4 regions of the Pseudoalteromonas sp. SG43-6 genome follow, and region 3 is predicted to be linked to each of the others. Evidence: predicted binding sites of a transcription regulator. Region 3 holds the regulator's gene; each other region holds the start of a gene.
What was found. The regulator sigma-54, encoded in region 3, starts transcription at its own class of promoters, with help from an activator protein. The targets are predictions, from matches to a motif close to GTTGGCACGNNNNTNGNNT.
Positions count from the first base shown of each region.

Region 1: the regulator sigma-54 is predicted to act here: its motif matches at 2,383-2,401, upstream of H5201_RS01075 (diacylglycerol kinase family protein).
Region 2: the regulator sigma-54 is predicted to act here: its motif matches at 1,966-1,984, upstream of H5201_RS04340 (flagellar basal body rod protein FlgF).
Region 4: the regulator sigma-54 is predicted to act here: its motif matches at 3,873-3,891, upstream of H5201_RS15605 (LruC domain-containing protein).

Region 1 covers NZ_JACJEZ010000002.1:68,651-73,977, reverse strand. The annotation lists gene H5201_RS01090 (anti-sigma factor domain-containing protein) at 1-262, opposite strand, end outside; gene H5201_RS01085 (sigma-70 family RNA polymerase sigma factor) at 259-798, opposite strand; gene H5201_RS01080 (branched-chain amino acid aminotransferase) at 1,162-2,163, shown strand; gene H5201_RS01075 (diacylglycerol kinase family protein) at 2,439-4,064, shown strand; gene H5201_RS01070 (VF530 family DNA-binding protein) at 4,107-4,373, opposite strand; gene H5201_RS01065 (DUF1496 domain-containing protein) at 4,439-4,741, opposite strand; gene H5201_RS01060 (TIGR02647 family protein) at 4,923-5,156, shown strand; gene maiA (maleylacetoacetate isomerase) at 5,163-5,327, opposite strand, start outside.
Region 2 covers NZ_JACJEZ010000006.1:138,297-143,623, reverse strand. The annotation lists gene H5201_RS04350 (flagellar hook assembly protein FlgD) at 1-449, shown strand, start outside; gene flgE (flagellar hook protein FlgE) at 506-1,861, shown strand; gene H5201_RS04340 (flagellar basal body rod protein FlgF) at 2,021-2,785, shown strand; gene flgG (flagellar basal-body rod protein FlgG) at 2,807-3,595, shown strand; gene flgH (flagellar basal body L-ring protein FlgH) at 3,614-4,297, shown strand; gene H5201_RS04325 (flagellar basal body P-ring protein FlgI) at 4,309-5,327, shown strand, end outside.
Region 3 covers NZ_JACJEZ010000067.1:3,516-8,842, reverse strand. The annotation lists gene H5201_RS20285 (KpsF/GutQ family sugar-phosphate isomerase) at 1-668, shown strand, start outside; gene kdsC (3-deoxy-manno-octulosonate-8-phosphatase KdsC) at 668-1,219, shown strand; gene lptC (LPS export ABC transporter periplasmic protein LptC) at 1,216-1,770, shown strand; gene lptA (lipopolysaccharide transport periplasmic protein LptA) at 1,760-2,293, shown strand; gene lptB (LPS export ABC transporter ATP-binding protein) at 2,290-3,015, shown strand; gene H5201_RS20260 (RNA polymerase factor sigma-54) at 3,082-4,578, shown strand; gene hpf (ribosome hibernation promoting factor) at 4,607-4,894, shown strand; gene ptsN (PTS IIA-like nitrogen regulatory protein PtsN) at 4,899-5,327, shown strand, end outside.
Region 4 covers NZ_JACJEZ010000038.1:4,394-9,720, reverse strand. The annotation lists gene H5201_RS15620 (glycosyltransferase family 2 protein) at 1-46, shown strand, start outside; gene H5201_RS15615 (endonuclease/exonuclease/phosphatase family protein) at 128-1,090, opposite strand; gene H5201_RS15610 (hypothetical protein) at 1,180-1,644, opposite strand; gene H5201_RS15605 (LruC domain-containing protein) at 1,644-3,839, opposite strand; gene gmk (guanylate kinase) at 4,182-4,802, shown strand; gene rpoZ (DNA-directed RNA polymerase subunit omega) at 4,920-5,195, shown strand; gene spoT (bifunctional GTP diphosphokinase/guanosine-3',5'-bis pyrophosphate 3'-pyrophosphohydrolase) at 5,324-5,327, shown strand, end outside.

The DNA of each region.
Region 1 (5,327 bases), on a different contig from region 3:
GTTGAATAACATTGTTTGGTACCACTGCTTGCTGTGGGTCAATACGCTGTGAAATTGCTTCCCAAACGTGGCTATCAGGCGGCACAGATTTAATTGAGCTGGCTAAATTATTTAAATGTTGCTCCCACATCCAGGTTGCTTCTCGAACACGATTTGATGAGAGCATTAAACGTTGAAAGCGTTTACGAGCAGAGCCTTTTAAGGTCCCTAACACGTATTCAGCCGCCAACATATCGATAAGTTTTTGATTGTCAAAATTCATAACGTTAAGCACCTTTGCAACTGTTGCAGGCCGCGTCTGATCCAGCTTTTTACTGTGCCAAGCGGAGTATCAATATGATCAACTAACTCACTGTGAGTCAAGCCTTTGTAGTAGGCTAAGTGGATCGCTTGTTTTTGCTGTTCATCTAGTTGCTCTATACAATCAACGAGTTTACTTTTATCTTCGTAATCAATAGCTAAAGGTGAGTCAGTTAAATCATCTGAGATTGCAGAGTCGTCATCTAAGGATTGCTCTTTACGCACTTTGTGATAGCGCAAAGAGTCTAAGCTACGATAACGAACAATGCTGATCATCCAGCTGATCACTGTGCCTTTGGTTACTTGATAATCAGATGCATTGTGCCAAATTTTCACAAATGCATCTTGCAGCGCTTCCTCGGCATGAGCACGATTGCCTAACATTTTTAAGCTGATCGCAAACAGCTTTGCGCTTGTGGCATTATACAATTTAGCAAATGCCTGTTTATTGCCCTGCGCGGTTGCACTTAGTAGGGGTAATAATTCGTCGGTTTCCATAGAGTTCCTATTATTATTGTCAGTTAGTAAACGTATGATGATGTAAAATGGATGCAAAAAACCAACTAAATGATGGGTGCTTATCATTATTTTCATGCTTTTCCACCAGTTAGCCTAGCAGTAAAATACGGCTTATCAAGTTGCGGAGATCAGTTTTATATCTGAGACTGCAGTCCTACATTCATCGTTTAGAGAGCTGGAAATGACGCCGCAAAGCAGAATAATAGGACCTACCAAAGTTAAATACTGACGAAATTGCAAAAAATCCTGTTACTTCCAATAAATGCCTTGTTTTAGTTATGGTTAAACAGTGCATGAATGTCATACAATGGGGTAAAAGTAGACCACATAAGAGAGATTAAAATGGCCGCATTCGGTACCGTATTTATGCCGCAGATGATTCAAGCACGTTTTACTGATAACGCTTGGAGCGAAAGCTCTGTTGTTCCGTCAGATAAAATTGAACTTCATGCTGGTGCACATGTTCTTCACTATTCAAGTACATGTTTTGAGGGGTTAAAAGCATTTCGCCATGAAGACGGCTCAGTCTATATTTTCCGCATGGACGCTAACATTGCCCGCATGAAACAAAGCTCGCATTTATTAAGCTTACCTGAAGTTGATGGAGCCAAGCTTGAAAAAATGATCATTGATATTGTCCGCCAGTATGCTGATGAAACGCCGTTACCACCGGGCTCTATGTATATTCGTCCAACTCATATCGGTACTGAAGCTGCCATTGGTAAAGCGGCTGTGCCGTCATTAAGTTCATTATTGTATGTGCTATTATCACCTGTGGGTGATTACTTTGCTGGTGGCGCGACTGCGTTGCGAGTATTACTAGAAGAAGATGGTATGCGCTGTGCCCCGCACATGGGTATGATCAAAAGTGGTGGTAACTACGCTAGTGCATTAGCACCCATTACGGCAGCACGCTTGCAACATCAAGCCGACCAAATTCTATTCTGCCCAGGCGGTGATGTACAAGAAACTGGTGCCGCAAACTTTATTTTAATTGATGGTAATGAAATTATTACTAAAGCGCTAGACAGCACCTTTTTACATGGCGTGACGCGCAGCAGTATTTTAACCATCGCTAAAGATTTAGGTATGACAGTATCCGAGCGCAATTTTACAGTCACTGAATTACTTGAGCGTGCTGCAAAACCGGGTACTGAAGCTGCTTTATCTGGCACTGCTGCGGTATTAACCCCAGTGGGTACTTTTATTCATAATGATAAAGAATACAAAGTGGGCATTGGTGAAGCAGGGCCAACGACAATGCGTTTGCGCCAAGCCTTGAACGATATTCAATGGGGTAAAGCACCAGACACCCATGGCTGGTTAACCAAAATCGACGTGTAAAGTTAAACGATATGTTTTTACAAAAAAGCCTAGGTTATTTATAACCTAGGCTTTTTTATGGTCTAAGTTATTTAATAATCTATACTTTCAACTGTGTAAGTTAGCTGCACAGGTGTGTAAAAATAACGTATGTATACACAGCAAGTATCACGAAACTAATCAGCTGATATCTTAATACTATGAAATATATATGAATATTTATTTCCATTTGATTTTTTTAGTGGCGCATAGATTGCATTTCTATTTGGGTATAACTAACGACAAAAGGAGCGTTTATGTGGGCCGCAATAAGTTACTTATTATTGGCAATTGTATTTATCATTATGGGGTGGCAGGTTAGTCCTAGCTATTTTTCGCTGCTATTCTATTGGACGGCTTTATCTTTATTACTGGTAAGCGGTGCCTATTTTTTTAATATTGCAAAAATTTTTCGTAAACGAGAAAACGGTGTTATCCCGTTTTACATTCGTTGGGCTTTCATACCTTTTTTATTGGGGGCACAAGTTTATAACGCGTGGAGCCGAAAGCACGATAAAGTACCGCCATTACAACAAATTAACGAACACTTATTTTTAGCCTGTCGCTTATTCCCTTCAGATATAGATACTTTAAAAGATAACGGTATTACCGCGATTTTAGATGTAACCTGTGAATTTGATGGACTTGAATGGTCATCAACACAAGAAAACATAAACTATTTAAATATCCCAGTGCTTGATCATCGAGTCCCAACACGTTCGCAGCTTAATCAAGCGATTAACTGGATTGCCCATCATATTAAAGATAATCGTCGTGTGGTGGTGCATTGTGCGTTGGGTCGTGGTCGTTCAGTGTTTGTGATGGCGGCTTATTTACTCAGTCAAAATAAGGAGGCTGATGTACATCAAGTGCTTGCGCAAATAAAAGAAACACGCGAAACCGCTAATTTAAATAAACACCAACTACGTCAACTAGTTAAACGCCATAGAAAGGGTGAGTTATTAATCAAAAATAAAGCGGTATTAATTGCCAATCCAGTTTCCGGCACTAAGTTATGGCAGCAAAAAGAGCATTTAATTGTTGCGCGTTTATCTGCTTATTATAACTTAAAAGTGATGATCACATCAGTCGAGAAAAATGGGATTGTGTTGGCCAAACAAGCGATAGCTGATAAGCCAGATATGATCATCGCCTGCGGCGGCGATGGCACCGTGGCAGAAGTGGCAAGTGTTTTGGTAAACACAGACTGTAAATTAGGTATTATCCCATTTGGCACGGCCAATGCTCTAGCACATGTGTTAATGGGAATTAAGTCAAAGTTGATCCCTGTGGAAGTAGCATGTGATTTGATTATTGAAGGGCAAACCAAGCAAATGGATACAGCATATTGCAATGGTGAGTTAATGCTGCTGTTAGCAGGGATTGGCTTTGAACAACACATGATTGAAAAAGCCGATCGGGATACTAAAAATGAGCTTGGTCAGTTCGCATATTTACAGGGCTTCTGGCAAGCTTTAGGCGAACAAAAAGCCCAAGATTTCACCGTACAGCTAGATGATAACGAGCCGCAGCAAATACATACCAATAGTTTAATTGTCGCTAATGCTGCACCTTTTACTACTTTACTAGCGCAAGGTGGGGGACAGCCAGATCATTACGATGGCTTGCTCGATGTTAATTGGCTCACTCCAAACCAAGACGCATCAGCCAATGTATTAAGTATTGCTGAGCTGGTATTTAGCAGTATTACCCAAGCACATTTTGCGATTAATTCACATCATACCAATGCGCGCCGCGTTGCAATATCGGCGACTCAGGAAATAAAATATGTACTTGATGGTGAAGTTAAAAGTGCTGATAAATTGATCATTGAAATTACTCCGCAATCACTGGCGGTGATCTGTGCAGAGCAGGTCGAGTAACTGAACTTGTTGCGCGTTATAAGCTATAACGCGCAATGGCTGTTACTTCTTTTTAATACTAGGCCACACAAAACCGCTGTTTTGCGGTTGTGCATCGACACAGTTATCGAGGTATAACTGCTCGACCTTGGTACGCGCCCAAGGTGTTTTACGTAAAAATTTAAGGCTCGATTTTACACTTGGGTCAGATTTAAAACAGCGAATATCAACATGCTCACCCATTGCTTTCCAGCCAAGTGTTTGCTCGAGTTTTACTACTATTTGTTCGAGTGTAATGCCATGTAACGGGTTGTTTGCTTGCTGATTCATAAGTCACTATTGCTTGATAAAAGTCGCTGCTATTGTAACGTAACTGTGCGTTGATACCAATTCTATTAATTAACGCGAATTGTTTTAGGGGCGGTTGGGTAAATAATTTCATTTTGCTCGTTGAGCATTAACCAATTTAACGCGCTATTATTGTGATGAGGGTTTTTTGCTGCACAGATCACCCGCACATTAGCCATTAAAATAATCGCACCTTCACTGTAGCGTTGATCTTCAAACCAACATAGTTGCTGCTCGCTAACTTTATTTTTTGCGTCAAGAAACAAGGCCGATTTTTGATTATTACTGAAACTATTAGCCGAGTAAATTACACTGATAAAACAGATGCCTATAATCGTTATAATTCGCATATTTAGCCTTTGCATTAAAAAATAACTACACTAAGCTTATACCTAAGTTACCCCAAAATACTAGTTTCAGTTGCAATTAAATGCGTTTAAACCAGCCCACTTAGGGTTTTAGGGTGACTTGGCCATAAAATGTGTTAGGGTAAAATCCACAAAAATAATTTTCTAAAGACAAGGTGAACACATGCAATTTAAACAAACGATGATTGACGAATTTACACTGTTAGCAAAATTTCCATTAACCAGTAAAATGCAAGGTATTAAGTTACATAGTGATGCTGATGAAAGCTTATTAAGCGCGGCACAACGATTGTTTGATAAAGGTATTATAGATAGCCCAGATGGCGGTTACTTAACCGATCTGGGCTTAGATCTGATAGAGCACGTAACCGTGCTACACAGTGCGTTGGGTAATTAAAAAATATCAGGCTGCATCCGGTTGGTTTTGTGGTGCAGCATCAATAAATGCATCAAGCTTGTTACAACGTTCATAAATGGCTGCTATTTTCGGATACGCAGTCATATCGACGTTAAAACGATAAGCATTAAATACTTGCGGCACTAAACACACATCAGCAAGGCTAGGTTT
Region 2 (5,327 bases), on a different contig from region 3:
AGTTTGAGTCTTTGGCTGCTTCAATGACCTCTAATTCAGCGTTGCAAGCATCAACTCTGGTAGGTAAAAAAGCTTTAGTTGAATCAGATACATTAGATCTTAACAGCAGTGGTGATGTCTCGGGCATGATTGCTGTTGAAAGTCCCGTTAAAGATTTAAGGCTCAGTATTACAGATGCTTCCGGACAACTAGTGAGAGTAATTGAGTTAGGTGATAAACCTGCTGGTGGCTTACGTTTTAACTGGGATGGAAAAAATGAAGCCGGTGAGAGCCTTCCGCCAGGAGAATACAATATCAAAGCAGAGGGCAGCATGGGCGAAGAATTTACTAGTTTACCCATGGCCTCTTATAAAAATATTGATAGCGTCAATATTAATGGCGCTAACGGTATTATTATTAACACTAAAGAAGGGGCAGTTAAGCTGTCTGATGTCGCAGAAATTGCGTGATAAATTTTATTTATTTTTTAGCCTATTGGCTAAATTTTATAGGTTAGAGGTGAATTATGAGTTTTAATATTGCATTAACTGGCATTGCTGCCGCACAAAAAGATTTGGATGTTACTGCTAATAACATCGCTAATGTAAATACTTACGGTTTTAAAGAATCGAGAGCTGAGTTTGCCGATGTTTATTCATCATCAGTTTTTTCTTCGGGTAAAACTAAAAATGGTGATGGTGTACAAACAGCATCTGTAGCACAGCAATTTCACCAAGGTTCAACATTAGGCACTAAAAATTCACTCGATCTTGCTATAGGAGGTGAAGGATACTTTGCTCTTAGCAATGAGTTAGGCTCACAAGATAAAACATTTACTCGTGCAGGGGCGTTTAAATTAGATAAAGATAACTTTATCGTTGACGCACAAGGTAATTACTTACAAGGCTTTCCTGTTGATGAAGTTAGTGGAGATGCAACATCAGTAAGTTTAACCTCCTCTGGGGCGATTCAAATTCCTGATTCGTCAGGTTCCCCGCGCGCTACCACAAGTGTATATTCGTCATTTAGATTGGATTCGACCAAAGATACACCGACTATTACACCATTTGATCCAACTCAATCAGGGTCATATACTCACTCTACCTCAACCAATGTTTATGATTCGCTAGGTGAGCCGCATACTATGCAATTGTATTTTGTGAAAACAGATGCAGCTGTTACAGGTAATGCTAATGAGTGGCAAACCTATGCAACGTTAGACGGTCAAGCATTCAACCCAGATGGTAGCTCGCAAGGCGCTACTGGACCATTTAACCCAATTTCAACATTTCAGTTTGATGCGAACGGCTTACCACTTAACACCAATGGTACCGCAAATACAGGCAATACATTTAACCCTGTTGTGTTAGATAGCACTAATTTGACAGGGTTTTTAGGCAATGGTGCTAGCTTTCCTAATAATGTAACTATCAACTGGCGCGATGAAGCAGGTACCTCTGCAAAAATCCCGACTCAGCATGCAGGCAAGTTTGAAAATAAAGTATTATCTCAAGATGGTGCTGCTGTGGGACGGTTGGCAAATATAGACATTGGTGTTGATGGAAAAATTGTTGCTTCTTATAGTAATGGCGACTCTAATTATTTAGGACAAGTTGCGTTAGTCCGTTTTCCCAATTCACAGGGGTTACAACAAGTAGGCAATACGTCATGGAAGAAAAGTTTAACTTCAGGTGACCCTGTAGCGGGTGAAGCAAATTCAGGCGCATTTGGTAAGATTAGCTCATCAGCATTAGAGCAATCAAACGTGAACTTAACCAATGAGCTTGTTGATTTGATCAGCGCACAGCGTAACTTCCAAGCTAACTCGCGTGCACTCGAAGTGAATTCAACACTACAGCAAGCTATTTTGCAGATCCGTTAATCTCGTTTTAATATTTTTTACAATCCGACACCTAGGCTGCTATTTATTAGCAGCCTTTTTTATTTGTGCTTGATTATATTTTGTAATTTATTACGTCATTTTATTGTGGCACTTATCTTGCATTTGTCATGTTATAGATTTTTAACGTGAGTCGATGTTATGGACAAGATGGTCTACATTGCAGCGTCTGGAGCTAAGCAAAGTTTGCGGGGCCTAGAGCTTAAAGCAAATAATTTAGCAAATGCCAATACCACAGGCTTTAAAGCTGACTTCGCGCAAGCGCGCTCAATGCAAGCTTTTGGTGAAGGCTTACCGACACGTGTTTTTACTATGCAGGAACGGCCAGGCTCTAATATGACTTCCGGCGGTATTGTTGAAACTGGACGTGATCTTGATATTGCTATGAGCGATAAAGGGTGGCTTACAGTGCAAGATGCTTCAGGTAATGAGGCATATACTAAAGTTGGCACGTTGAATATCACTCCTGATGGCGCTTTGATCACCAGTCACGGGCGTCAAGTTATTGGCGAAGGTGGACCGATTATTTTGCCATTGCCAGTGGAGAAAGTCGAATTTAGTGACGATGGTTCAATCCAAGTTCGCCCGCAAGGTGCGCCGGCTAACTTTTTAGAAGTTGTTGACCGTTTGAAGGTAATTAAGGCAAATAATTCTGAGCTTGAAAAAGGCAATGATGGCTTATTTCGACCAAAACCCGAATTACTGGAAAATGGTATATGTGGATTTTGTGACATCTCTAATGATGTGAAAGTAATGAGTGGCACTTTGGAAATGTCAAATGTGAATCCGGTACATGAGATGGTGGATATGATAAGCCATCAACGCCAATTTGAATTACAAGTTAAGTTAATGAAAACGGCTGAAGAAATTGACGAACGTCAAACTCAATTGCTGCGTATTGTTTAACTTTATTGAGAGGACATTAATATGAATCCTGCATTGTGGATAAGTAAAACGGGGCTTGATGCTCAACAAACCGATATTTCGGTTATCTCAAATAATTTAGCCAATGCCAGTACTGTTGGTTATAAGAAAAGTCGTGCTGTATTTGAAGATTTGCTTTATCAAAATATTAATCAGCCAGGGGGGCGTTCATCACAAGATACAGAGATGCCTTCTGGTCTGATGCTTGGTGCTGGTACCAAAGTAGTTGCTAATCAGAAGAACTTTTCTCAAGGTAACATGTTAACCACTGAAAACTCATTGGATTGGATGATATCAGGGCCCGGTTTTTTTGAAGTTTTACAGCCCGATGGCAATATCGCCTATTCTCGAAATGGTCAATTTACCACGGATGAAGATGGTCGTATTGTTACTGCTGGTGCAGGTTTTCCTGTGCAGCCAGAAATGAATGTACCGGATGATGCGAAGTCAATTACCGTATCACAAGATGGTGAGGTATCGGTGAAAATAGAAGGACAACCTGAGAATGTGGTGATTGGTCAGTTAACGATCAGTGACTTTATCAATCCATCAGGTCTAGAGCCTGTAGGCCAAAATTTATATACCGAAACGGCCGTCAGTGGCGCACCTGTACAAGGTAACCCTGGTCTAGAAGGATTAGGCACTGTTGTCCAAGGCGCACTTGAAACCTCTAACGTAAATGTAACCGAAGAGTTAGTTAACCTAATTGAAACTCAACGTATCTATGAAATGAATTCAAAGGTGATTTCAGCGGTTGACGAAATGATGAGTTACATCAGTCAGCAACTTTAACTAATTCGGAGCAAAGTTATGCGTAATTTATCTATAATCTTAACGGGTGCATTTATATTGAGTGGTTGTATGACGACTCAAAACCACAGCGTGGTTCAAGATGATCCATACTATGCTCCTATGTACCCAGAGCCTGCTGCAGCGCAAGTTGTACCGACAGGCTCATTGTTTGATAGCAATTTATCAAACGATTTATATTCAGATAAAAAAGCGTTACGCACCGGAGATATTATTACAGTTAAACTGCAAGAATCGACGCAATCATCTAAAGCAGCTAAAACTGAAACGGATAAACAAAGTGATGCCAGCTTAGATCCTGTCATTGGGTTAGGCGGACTACCGGTTAATATTGGTGGCGATAGTATTCAGTTTGGTGTGGGCAGCGGTGCTAAATTCAAAGGTGATACTAAGTCAAATCAATCTAATAGTTTATTTGGTGATATTTCCGTGAATGTTATGCGGGTATTACCTAATGGTAATTTAGTGATCCGTGGTGAAAAATGGCTGACTTTAAACACCGGCGAAGAATTTATTCGTCTGGAAGGACTTGTTCGTCCGCAAGATGTTACTGCAGATAATACTGTGACCTCTAACAGAATCGCGAATGCGCGTATTCAGTATTCTGGTAAAGGGCAAATGCAAGAGACTCAAACGGCAGGATGGTTAACTCGATTCTTCACCAGCTCTCTGTTCCCTTTTTAAAGGATGTTGATATGAATAGCTTGAAAGCGTTGCTGTGTATATGTTTATTAGCTTGGCATTCTATTGCTAGCGCTGAACGTATCAAGGATGTCTCAATGGTTGAAGGTGTTCGCTCAAACCAGTTAGTTGGTTATGGTCTGGTAGTAGGTTTACCTGGCACCGGTGAGCAAAGTCGTTTTACTGAACAAAGTTTTAAAGCCATGCTAAATAGTTTTGGTATTACCATGGCATCGAATTTAAAACCCAAAATCAAAAATGTAGCAGCGGTTGCTGTGCATGCAGAATTACCTGCATTTAGAAAGCCAGGGCAGACAATCGATATTACTGTATCGTCAATTGGTAGTGCGGGTAGCTTACGTGGTGGAACATTACTACAAACCTTTTTGAAAGGGGTTGATGGAAATACTTATGCTATCGCGCAAGGTAGTCTAATTGTTGGCGGGTTAGGTGTCGAAGGAGCTGATGGTAGTAAGATCGTAATGAACACGCCCACGGTAGGACGTATTCCAAATGGCGCAACGGTTGAACGGGCAATTAAAAGTCCTTTTATGCAAGGTGATTACATAACTTTTAATTTAAATCGTCCTGATTTCACTACTGCTAAACGTTTGGAGCAAACCATTAATGAGCTTATCGGCCCAGACAGTGCACATGCCCTTGATGCCGCTTCAATTCGTGTTATTGCCCCGCGTGATGCGTCGCAGCGTGTTGCTTATTTGTCTACGCTTGAAAACTTAGAGTTTAAACCTGCCGATACTTCGGCAAAAATTATTGTAAATTCACGCACTGGCACCATAGTGATCGGCAAAAACGTGCGGTTACAAGCGGCGGCAATTACCCATGGTGGTCTTACCGTTACGATCGCAGAACAGCAAAATGTATCGCAGCCTAACGCATTAAGTGAAGGGGAAACTGCCGTTACTAATCAAAGTATTATTGATGTTAACGAAGATGATTCTCGGGCCTTTGTATTTAACCCCGGTGTTAGCCTTGACGATTTAGTGCGCGCAATTAACGAAGTTGGAGCAGC
Region 3 (5,327 bases):
AAACCAGCGAAGTACTGAATATTATTCCGGTTATTAAACGTATTGGCGCAAAAATGATCGCCATGACAGGTAACCCTGAATCATCAATGGCAAATTGGGCTGATGCACATGTATGCATCAAAGTAAGTCAAGAGGCCTGCCCATTAGGACTCGCTCCGACTGCGAGCACGACTGCAACACTTGCGATGGGTGATGCAATAGCCGTTGCTCTGCTAGAAACCCGTGGCTTTACCGCCGATGACTTTGCGCTATCGCATCCTGGTGGTAGCTTAGGTAAACGTTTACTATTGTGTTTAAAAGATATTATGCACAGTGGCCCAGCAACGCCTATGATCAATGATAAGCAATGTATCAAAGATGCATTAATCGAAATGTCGGCAAAAGGCTTAGGTATGACAGCTATTGTTGATGACACAGGGCAACTTGCAGGGCTTTTTACTGATGGTGATTTACGGCGAATTTTAGAGCAACGAATAGATATTCACAGTACTTTGATAAGCACTGTCATGACCCGCTCTTGCACTACTGCAACTGCTGATATGCTTGCCGCCGAGGCACTCAATATCATGGAGAATAAGCGTATCAATGGCTTAATTGTAGTTGATGATAAACACCACCCTATTGGTGCTCTTAATATGCAAGATTTGCTCAAAGCAGGAGTTTTATAATGCAGTTTGCTGACTTATATCAGCCACTTTCAGATGATGCTCGCGAGCGAGCACAAAAAATCAAACTCCTGATCTGTGATATCGATGGGGTGTTTTCAGATGGTCGTATTTATCTTGGTAACCAAGGTGAAGAACTCAAAGCGTTTAATACTAAAGATGGCTTTGGTATCAAAGCACTGATCAATAGCGGTTTTGAAGTTGCCGTGATCACCGGTCGTCATTCACAGATAGTTCAGCAACGGATGACTAGCCTGACAGTACCGCATATTTACCAAGGCCAAGAAAACAAGTTGCAAGCTTATCAACAGCTCAAGGATAAATTGCAGTTAAGCGATGAACAAATCGCTTACATAGGCGATGACGGACCTGACTTGCCGGTAATGGAATTGGTTGGTTTTGCGGTGGCAGTAAATGATGCGCATCCACTAATCAAACGCATTTCACATTATACAACCATGCTACCTGGTGGCTTTGGGGCGGTGCGTGAACTCACTGATTTATTAATGCTCGAAAATGGTAAATCATTAACCAGCGAAGGCACGAGCTCATGAATAGTGCGCGTTTAATATTATGCGTATTATTTGTCGGCTGCATGGTATGGCTGTGGTATCCGTATTTTTATCAAAGTACCGCCATAAAACAACACCAAGAAGATATAATAGCAAAACCTGATTATACTGCGGTGGCATTAAAACAAACCGCATTTGATGAACAAGGTAAAATTAGCCACAAAGTAACAGCTGCAAAAATGGAACTCTATCAACAGTTAGGGTTCACTTACTTTGAACAACCTATTTTTACACTCTATAATCAACAGCAGACGTGGCAAATTAATGCCGATGAAGCCACCTTATATGAAAATCATCAATTAATTTTAGAAGGTAATGTGGTTGCTAAAAACCTGACCAATAATGCCATGATTGAACATATAAACGCAGATAATATTCAGGTTGATATTGAACTACAAACCATGAGTTCAGAACAACCAGTTGAATTAATCGGACCAAATTTAAAAATCACTGGGCGCGGTCTCCATGCCGACTTAAAAGCCGAAGTGGTAGAACTAATTAACCATACGCGAACCATATATTATGACCAATAAATTTGCTCACTTGCTTGTTATACCAAGCTTATTCATTGCTTTTGCAAGCTTTGCTGAAAATACGACACCACCTGCAGATCAAGTCTCTATCAGTGCTGACACGCAGCTTGCCCAACTGAAAGATAATATCGGTATTTTTGAAAAAAATGTTGAAATCATTCATGGTAACCGCCGTATCAAAGCGGATCGACTTGAAGTCCATAAGCGCGAAGATTTAGGCGATAACAAACAACTACTTGTCGCAACTGGCAGTCCGGCTTACTTTGAAGAAAAACAAACTGATGGCACAGTAATGAGTGCCAGTGCTGATGAAGTCCGTTACGATGTCGCTAAGCGCTATTTAACCTTGGTTGGCAATGCACAAGTCACTCAGGCAGGTCAAAAAATCAATGCCAGAAGCATTACCTATGATATGGACCAGCAACTGATCAGTGCTGAAAAAGGCGCAAGCTCAAGCGATCGTGTGCACACCATTTTGGTACCAGTAGACAGTAAAAAAGACGAATCTAAAGGGCAGCCATGAGTACATTAAAAGCTGAATTTCTAGCAAAAAGCTATAAAGGTCGCCAAGTTGTAAAAAGCGTGGGTTTAGAAGTTAGCGCAGGCAGCATTGTTGGCTTATTGGGTCCTAATGGCGCTGGTAAAACCACCACCTTTTATATGATTGTGGGTTTAGTTCCAAGCGACAAAGGTAAAATCAGTATTGATGATAATGACATCACCTTACTGCCAATGCACAGTCGCGCACGGTTAGGGATTGGCTACCTGCCACAAGAATCATCCATCTTCCGTAAATTAACTGTTTATCAAAACCTGATGGCTATTTTAGAAACTCGTAAAGAGCTGAATAAACAAGCCAGAGAAGAAGCGCTCGACAGCTTACTTGATGAGTTTAGCATTCAACATATCCGCGACAGCCAAGGTATGGCATTATCTGGCGGTGAACGTCGTCGAGTTGAAATTGCACGCGCTTTAGCCGCAAACCCAAAATTTATCTTACTTGATGAGCCTTTTGCTGGCGTTGATCCTATTTCAGTGTTAGATATAAAGAAGATTATTGAACACCTTAAAAACCGTGGTATTGGCGTGCTTATTACCGACCACAATGTACGAGAAACCCTTGATGTTTGTGAAAAAGCCTACATAGTTTCTCATGGGGAGTTAATTGCATCAGGTACCCCTGAGCATGTACTCGCCGACCAAACAGTCCGCGATGTTTACCTGGGCGAGCAATTTAGGCTATAAAGCCACGCTCGGCTAAGTATCTGCTAGACTTAACGATGATAACAATAAAAGGATTGTTAGAGATACATGAGGCAATCACTCCAGCTGCGCATGGGCCAGCAACTTACAATGACACCACAGCTGCAACAAGCAATTCGCTTATTGCAACTCAGTACATTGGATCTCCAGCAAGAAATTCAAGAAGCGCTCGACAGCAATCCATTGTTAGAGCTAGAAGAACATGAATATTCAGACGACACGGCTGGTAAAAACGAACAAAAACAAGATAACGATGACTTAACCGTTAGCGCATCAGCAGACGACAAGCCAAGCGAATATGAACAAGAAAGTAGCGAAGCATTAAGTAAAGAGACCTTAAGTGACGAAATGGCTATGGACGTCACCTGGGACGAATACATGAGTGCTGCGCCAAATACGTCATCTGGGCCAATGCCTGAAGATGAGTCAATTTATCAAGGTGCCTCAACTGAAACCTTGCACGAATATCTAATGTGGCAATTACAACTCACACCTTTTAGTCCAACCGATGAAGCCATTGCCATTGCGATTGTTGAAGCCGTTGACGATTCAGGTATTTTAACCTTGAGCTGCGAAGACATTGCAGAGAGCTTAAATCAAGGTAATAACGAAGAAGAAATCGAACTCGACGAAGTGCAAGCAGTGTTAAAACGCATTCAGTTGTTTGACCCTGTTGGTATTGCTGCGCGCAGCCTACAAGAATGTTTATGTATTCAATTAAATCAATTTGATCCTGCAACTCCTTGGATTAGCGAGACAAAAATGATTTTAACTGATCATATCGATTTATTAGCTAGTCGTGACTATCGCACTTTGATGAAAAAGACTAAGCTTAAAGAAGATGAACTAAAAGAAGTAATGACACTGATCCACAGCCTTAACCCAAAGCCTGCGGATACCATAGTACGCGAAGAATCAGAGTATGTTATTCCTGACGTTTCGGTGAAAAAAATTAAAGGTCGCTGGGTGGTTGAACTCAATCCAGACAGCATGCCAAAAATTAGAGTGAACAGCCAATATGCGGCGATGTCACGCTCTGTAAAATCAAGCACTGACAGCCAATTTATACGCTCGCATTTGCAAGAAGCTAAATGGTTTATTAAAAGCCTAGAAAGTCGTAACGAGACGTTACTCAAAGTAACCAACTGCATTGTTAAACAGCAGCAAGGATTCTTTGAGCATGGCCCTGAGGCCATGCGCCCTATGGTACTAAACGACGTTGCCGAAATGGTTGAGATGCACGAATCAACAATTTCTCGTGTAACCACCCAAAAATACATGCATACCCCTCGTGGTATATTTGAGTTAAAATATTTTTTCTCGAGCCATGTAAGTACTGAGAACGGCGGCGAATGCTCATCGACAGCCATTCGAGCATTGATCAGAAAATTGATCAGTGCAGAAAACTCAGCGAAACCATTGAGTGATAGTAAAATTGCAGATATATTGGCAGAGCAAGGTATCAAAGTAGCTAGACGGACTATTGCAAAATACCGCGAGTCACTGGCTATTCCACCGTCAAATCAACGTAAAAGTTTGATTTAAGGCGTAAAATCACAAGAGGAAAATGCTTATGCAACTAAATTTAACTGGTCGTCATGTAGAAATTACTGATTCATTAAGAGACTATGTAAACAATAAGTTTGCCAAGCTTGAAAGGCATTTTGATCATATCAATAATGTCCATGTCATTCTTGATGTAGAAAAGCTAAGCCAAAAAGCAGAAGCCACATTACATGTCAGTGGCGCTGAATTATTTGCCTCAACTGAGCACCAAGACATGTATGCAGCCATTGACGGACTAATCGACAAACTTGACCGTCAGGTAATTAAACACAAAGAGAAGCACGCTCGACACTAACACTATGAAATTAAGCTCACTTATTTGCCAGGACTGCAGTAAAGCTGCGGTCCTTTTTAATAGCAAAAAACGGATCATTGAATTTATCAGCCAATTGGCTCATGAACAACTTCCTCAGCTATCACAACAAGAAATCCTCAACGCACTACTGTCGAGAGAAAAACTAGGTAGTACGGGTATTGGTCGTGGTATTGCTATTCCTCATGGCCGTATGAGTGGTGTTGAAAACCCGCTAGCAATAATTATAGTGAGTGAATCACCGATTGATTTTGATGCGATAGATAATCGCCCAGTTGATATATTTGTAGCTCTCATCGTGCCAGATGGTGATAGCCAACTTCATTTGAAGACGTTAGCCACAATTGCTGATAAACTCAACGACAAAGATTTTTGTAAACAACTACGTAGCGCAAAAACAGACCAAGATTTGTAT
Region 4 (5,327 bases), on a different contig from region 3:
TTTACTACATGACTTAAAAATGACCTTTGCCATTACAGTAAAATAAATCCGCATTGGTTTATTTAATCAAATAGCATGTGGTTAATCCTGCATGCTATTTTTATTAACTAACTAAGCTGAACTTTGGTTAATCATGAAGGCTCAAACTGTAACTAAGCATCTTATGATCACTTCCTGCAAAATTACTCACTATTAAGCTGTTTAACGTAAATTGCTCGTCAAAAACACAGTGATCTATGGGTAACCCGGTTAGCAGTGTCGGCTTAATATTTAAGGGCATAAAACTGCTATAAGGATTTGCTCCATAACAACTTTGTGTACTTTGCCAACTAAAATAACGTGACCAAGGGACAATATTTAAATCACCTGCAATTAGCCATAGTGTTTGCTCTTGTATTGTTGCTGCATGCAGCGCCGCGAGTAAAATATTTCTATTTTCCCAGTGCTGCTTGGTTCTTGGTGATGGTGGGTGGGCAATATACGTAGTGATAACTTCATTATTAAATAACAAGCGCAGTTTAATGTAACCTAACCTATCCCCTTGAAGTTTTACTTGTTGTCTATAAATTATAGGGAAACGCGAAATAACAACGATGCCGTAAGGGATCCCCTCTACTTCACGATAACCAAATAAACTAGCCTTGGTTAAAAAACGAGAGAGCAAATGCCGATTTAAATCACTAAACTCTTGCAGAATTAATACATCCCAAGATTGTTTTTGTAAGCTAACTAAGTGCGATTCAATAAACGGGTTACTATAATTTAAGTTTATTTGTTTTATCAAAATCGCATTTTTGGTTTGCTCACTTGGTAACGAATGCAATGGTAATAATGAACTCAAACTTATCAAGCATATAATTGATAGCGCCCCACCTAAATATGTTGCTTTTATAATTAAAAGCAACATGGCAAAGCATAAGGCAATAACTAGTAATGGCATACGCAATGATACTAAAAGATCAGCGTAATAATATTGCGAAGGATTATAGGCAATCGCAATTAGCATAAACGCAGCTGCTGCGACAAAAAATTTTACTAGCCTCTTTTTTTGCAAAAGATCGCCATTGTTATCATTAAGAAACTTCAACATAAATCACTACCCTAACTAGTATAAAGAATATACCTAGGTGTATTCTTTAGCTTGATCACTTTACCGTTACTGCTTGCCTTTGACTTTTACTACCTTATTTCAAACATCTGATGTTCTGCTTGTGTATCAAACTGCCATGCAAATGAAAGGGGTTGAGTGCTGGTATCGTAAAACCAAATTTCTGCAATCAGTTCGATATCTTGTCTACTCATTGCAAGCGTAGTTTTTATAGAGCCTTGCGACAAAGGAGCTCTAACTAAGCAGTTTCCATAATCAGCACGTAGGCTATTGGCCTTTTTTTGGCAAATATTTAAGTAAGCTCTTACGTCACCTATAGAGAGATCTACATCAATCTTTAGTTTAAATTTCGTTGATAAATCAAAACGATCATCTATCACTAAACTGGCCATTCCGGCTGAGTCGGTGGTGATAGGAACGACACTCGATGGTAGTGATTCAACAGCTGCAGGTACTGCCGCAGTACTTTCGCTTTCACCACCACCACACGCAACTAAAAATGATGATAAGCATAAAATTACAGTTAATTTTTTCATTACTGTTCCCCTCTAACTGCCACATTATTGCTGTTGTAGCGATTGAACCATTGTGGATTTTGCTTTCCTGACGACTGAGCAAAATTAGCAAAGCTATCGTAGGCATCGGTTATATCTACACCTTCAAGTGGATGTAACCATTGCACTCCTACTTCAATCGCCCATGGTAGGCCGTTTTCAGTTAAGAAAAACAAACCACTTTCTTGCTGGCTCACATCATCTGCACCACTGAGATCAAACAAAGTCGCGTCAAATACTTCTGTGGGCGCTTGATTTTTCATGTGTACTTCCCAGCTGCGCGCATTTTTACCAACTAAAAAATCGCCATGATAAAAGCCCTCTGTAGCAAAAATAAAAGGGTCTAATAATGTTCCGGGGGATAATATTTTCGCTTTAGGGACTTTTAATGGGATAGTCATACTAAAAGTTACTTTGCTGTTAACGTCGCAATTGCTTTCCGTTCTAAAATACTCGCACCCTGATTGCTTATTCACATGCAGCCAAGTGTCTTGCATAAAAATTAAAATAGCCTGCTCTGTGTTTGCTTCCAAAAATGAGCCTGTTTGTAGTTCGCCATTAATCACAAACCGAATATTATCGGCATCGACTTCTCTACTTAAAATTGAGTAAGTTGTATTATTTACCGTCTCTTTAAGGCTTACCGCAAAGCCATTATGATAGGTTGCTCCTACACCAATTAACTGGCCATCAATTTTATAACCAACAACATTAGTGCCCTCAATGAGCTGAGTAGTACGGTAATTTACGACCACGTCATTAAAGTCATAATCACCTGCAAACGGCCATTTATCTTCATAAGCAAGTGTCACCCAATCGTTTTCTCCTGGGTATACAGCACTAGCAAATGTTGTTATTTCATAATCTTCCACCTCACCACCTAAAACACCGCCAGTGGCAGTAATAAGCGAAGCTTCCGAGCCATCAGTTACCCTAAAACGAGCCCATGTCTGCCCAGCTTTAACATTACTAGGTACATTAATTAAAATACTGTTATCGCCTTGATTAAGTTGATATTTAGTTATTATGCGCTCACTTTCACTAAAGCCGCCATTTTGATCCCAATCAAACCATGCATATAAAAAGCTACTCGCAGAGGCGTTTACAATAATTTGGCTATCTTGACCCGCCGATATTGCCGTCACAAAGCTCACCCCATCATCTGATGCATCAACTGGGTTGTTGATTAAGTCGGCATCAGTATTGATATTTTCACCATCGACTGTATCGCCTAAATAAATCAGGTTACTGCCAGTGCTGTTAGGATCGAATAAATGCCTGGCTCCGCTTTGCTCTAAACTGGTGTTATAAGGTAGAGGAGCATCACCAAAATCAATCGAACTATCTGTTACCTCAACTTCGGCAATAGCACAACGAGCCCCATCGTTCTGACTTGACTTAGGGCCCGATGTAAACACATTCGCAACAGGCGTATAACCAACAACAGGACTAATACTTAAATCAACTTTGTGAATTTTTCCGCTTTTATTATTACTAAAATAAAACTGACCATTGATATCAAAATAGGCAGCACCAAATGCGCCCGTATCATCACCAATATCAACTTGAGTAATAAACTTGGTAGTATTTTCTGCAACGTTAATTTCATGCAAATCACCATTTGATTCAACTGCGTATAACAGATTACTTTGCGGATGAAATGCAAAATCAAATATACCTAAGTTCCATGTCTCGGTTGCAGGTAGTAGCCGAGCAGTTATGGGGGCATCTAGATCACCCTCTAGATTGATTTCATATAAACCAAAATTGGGAGTATATACATAATACATCGCACTTTGATTTGCTTGCTCACCAGTCACTTGAATATCACCTACATAAAAATTAGTATCGGGTAGGCCAGTAACATTTAACCGCTTCATTTCGTAGTTGCTACCAATTTGCACCACGCTTTTAGGCGATTGTCGGCTAAAACCGTATAAGTATTGGTCTTTGTAATTAAAACCGACGGCATTCACACTTTCATTATTTGCCTCGCTAGCAAACGTCAAAGCCGATGATAAAATCGTAGGTTTAGCCGACACTAAATCTATACCGTAAAGCTGTGCCTTTGCATCCTGCATCAAAAATGCCTGACTAGGGCAATTATCGAATGGCTGGCTAAATACAGCACAAGGAAGTGAAACTAAACACGCTATGGCTAAATGGGTTAATCTCATTAGTAAGCCCTCAATCATTAAGTAACTGTACCAATGCAGGCATCATTCCAAAAAATAAAGCATTGAAATAAAACAAAATAAAATAAAGTTGAAGATGAAAGATGCAACTTGCAACGACCATTTTTGCATTATGCAACTAAGTACAAATAATCGTTAAAATGCGGGAGTTTTTTAAACAGTCATCATTGCCGTAACAAAAATACGGTTATTAATACGTTAAAATTTAATCACCTCACTAGGATACTTTCGGCAGTTGAGTAAACTTCACTAAATAAAGTACAATACCAAAATTAAGGCGGAGCTTATTAGCAGCTCTAGTCGGTTTATTTTAGGTAAAAACCCATGGCACACTCTCGCGGAAACTTATTTATTTTATCGGCACCATCTGGTGCGGGTAAATCCAGCTTAATCAATGCATTGTTAACTAAGTATAATGATATGAAAGTATCTGTATCGCATACTACTCGCTCGCCTCGTCCGGGCGAAGCAAATGGCGTGCATTACCACTTTGTAAATGTTGATGAATTCAAATCATTAATTGAAAAGAATGATTTTTTTGAATGGGCGCAAGTGTTCGGTAATTACTACGGTACATCAAAGCAAGCAATTGAAGAGCAGCTTGCAGCAGGTATTGATGTATTTTTAGATATTGATTGGCAAGGTGCACGTCAAGTTCGTGATCTGGTCGCTGATGTTGAAACCATTTTTATCCTACCACCGTCAAAATTTGAGCTTGAAGCGCGCTTAAATAATCGCGGCCAAGATTCACAAGAAATCATTGCTGGTCGCATGGCAAAAGCACAATCTGAAACGTCTCATTACAATGAATATGACTATGTCGTGGTTAACGATGATTTTGCAACTGCGCTGAAGGAAATTGAGACGATCGTATTGGCAAAACGCTTATCGCTACAAAGCCAAGCTATTCGCCATCAAGATTTACTCGTAGACTTACTGCGTTAAATCCTAATTTGGGTTCAGTAAGTATTTTATTTGTTTAAATTAACCACAAGCTATTGGCGAATCTGACTCGGTGCAGTAAACTACGTCTTTGCTTAAAAATTTATTTGGAGTGCTAAGATGGCTCGCGTAACTGTTGAAGATGCAGTAGATGCAATTGGTAATCGTTTTGATTTAATTTTAGTTGCGGCCCGTCGTGCCCGTCAAATCGCGGTCGGTGGTAAAAAGCCACTGGTTGATCCTGAAAACGATAAACCAACGGTTGTTGCTTTACGTGAAATTGAACTTGGTTTAGTAGATAGCTCATCAATGGATCTTATTGATCGTGAAGAGCAACAACATCAAGAGGCGGCTGAAATGGCTGCAGTTGCAGCTATTGTAGGCGGCAACCAATAATCTGACTTCCTTGTCTGATTTAGCCAACGGTATAGTATTTCTATTCTAGCCGTTGGCAATCCCTTCTTTTCATCGTATATTCTTAACATACCGTTACCTATTTGCTTCACGAGAACATTGGAGTGTGAATGT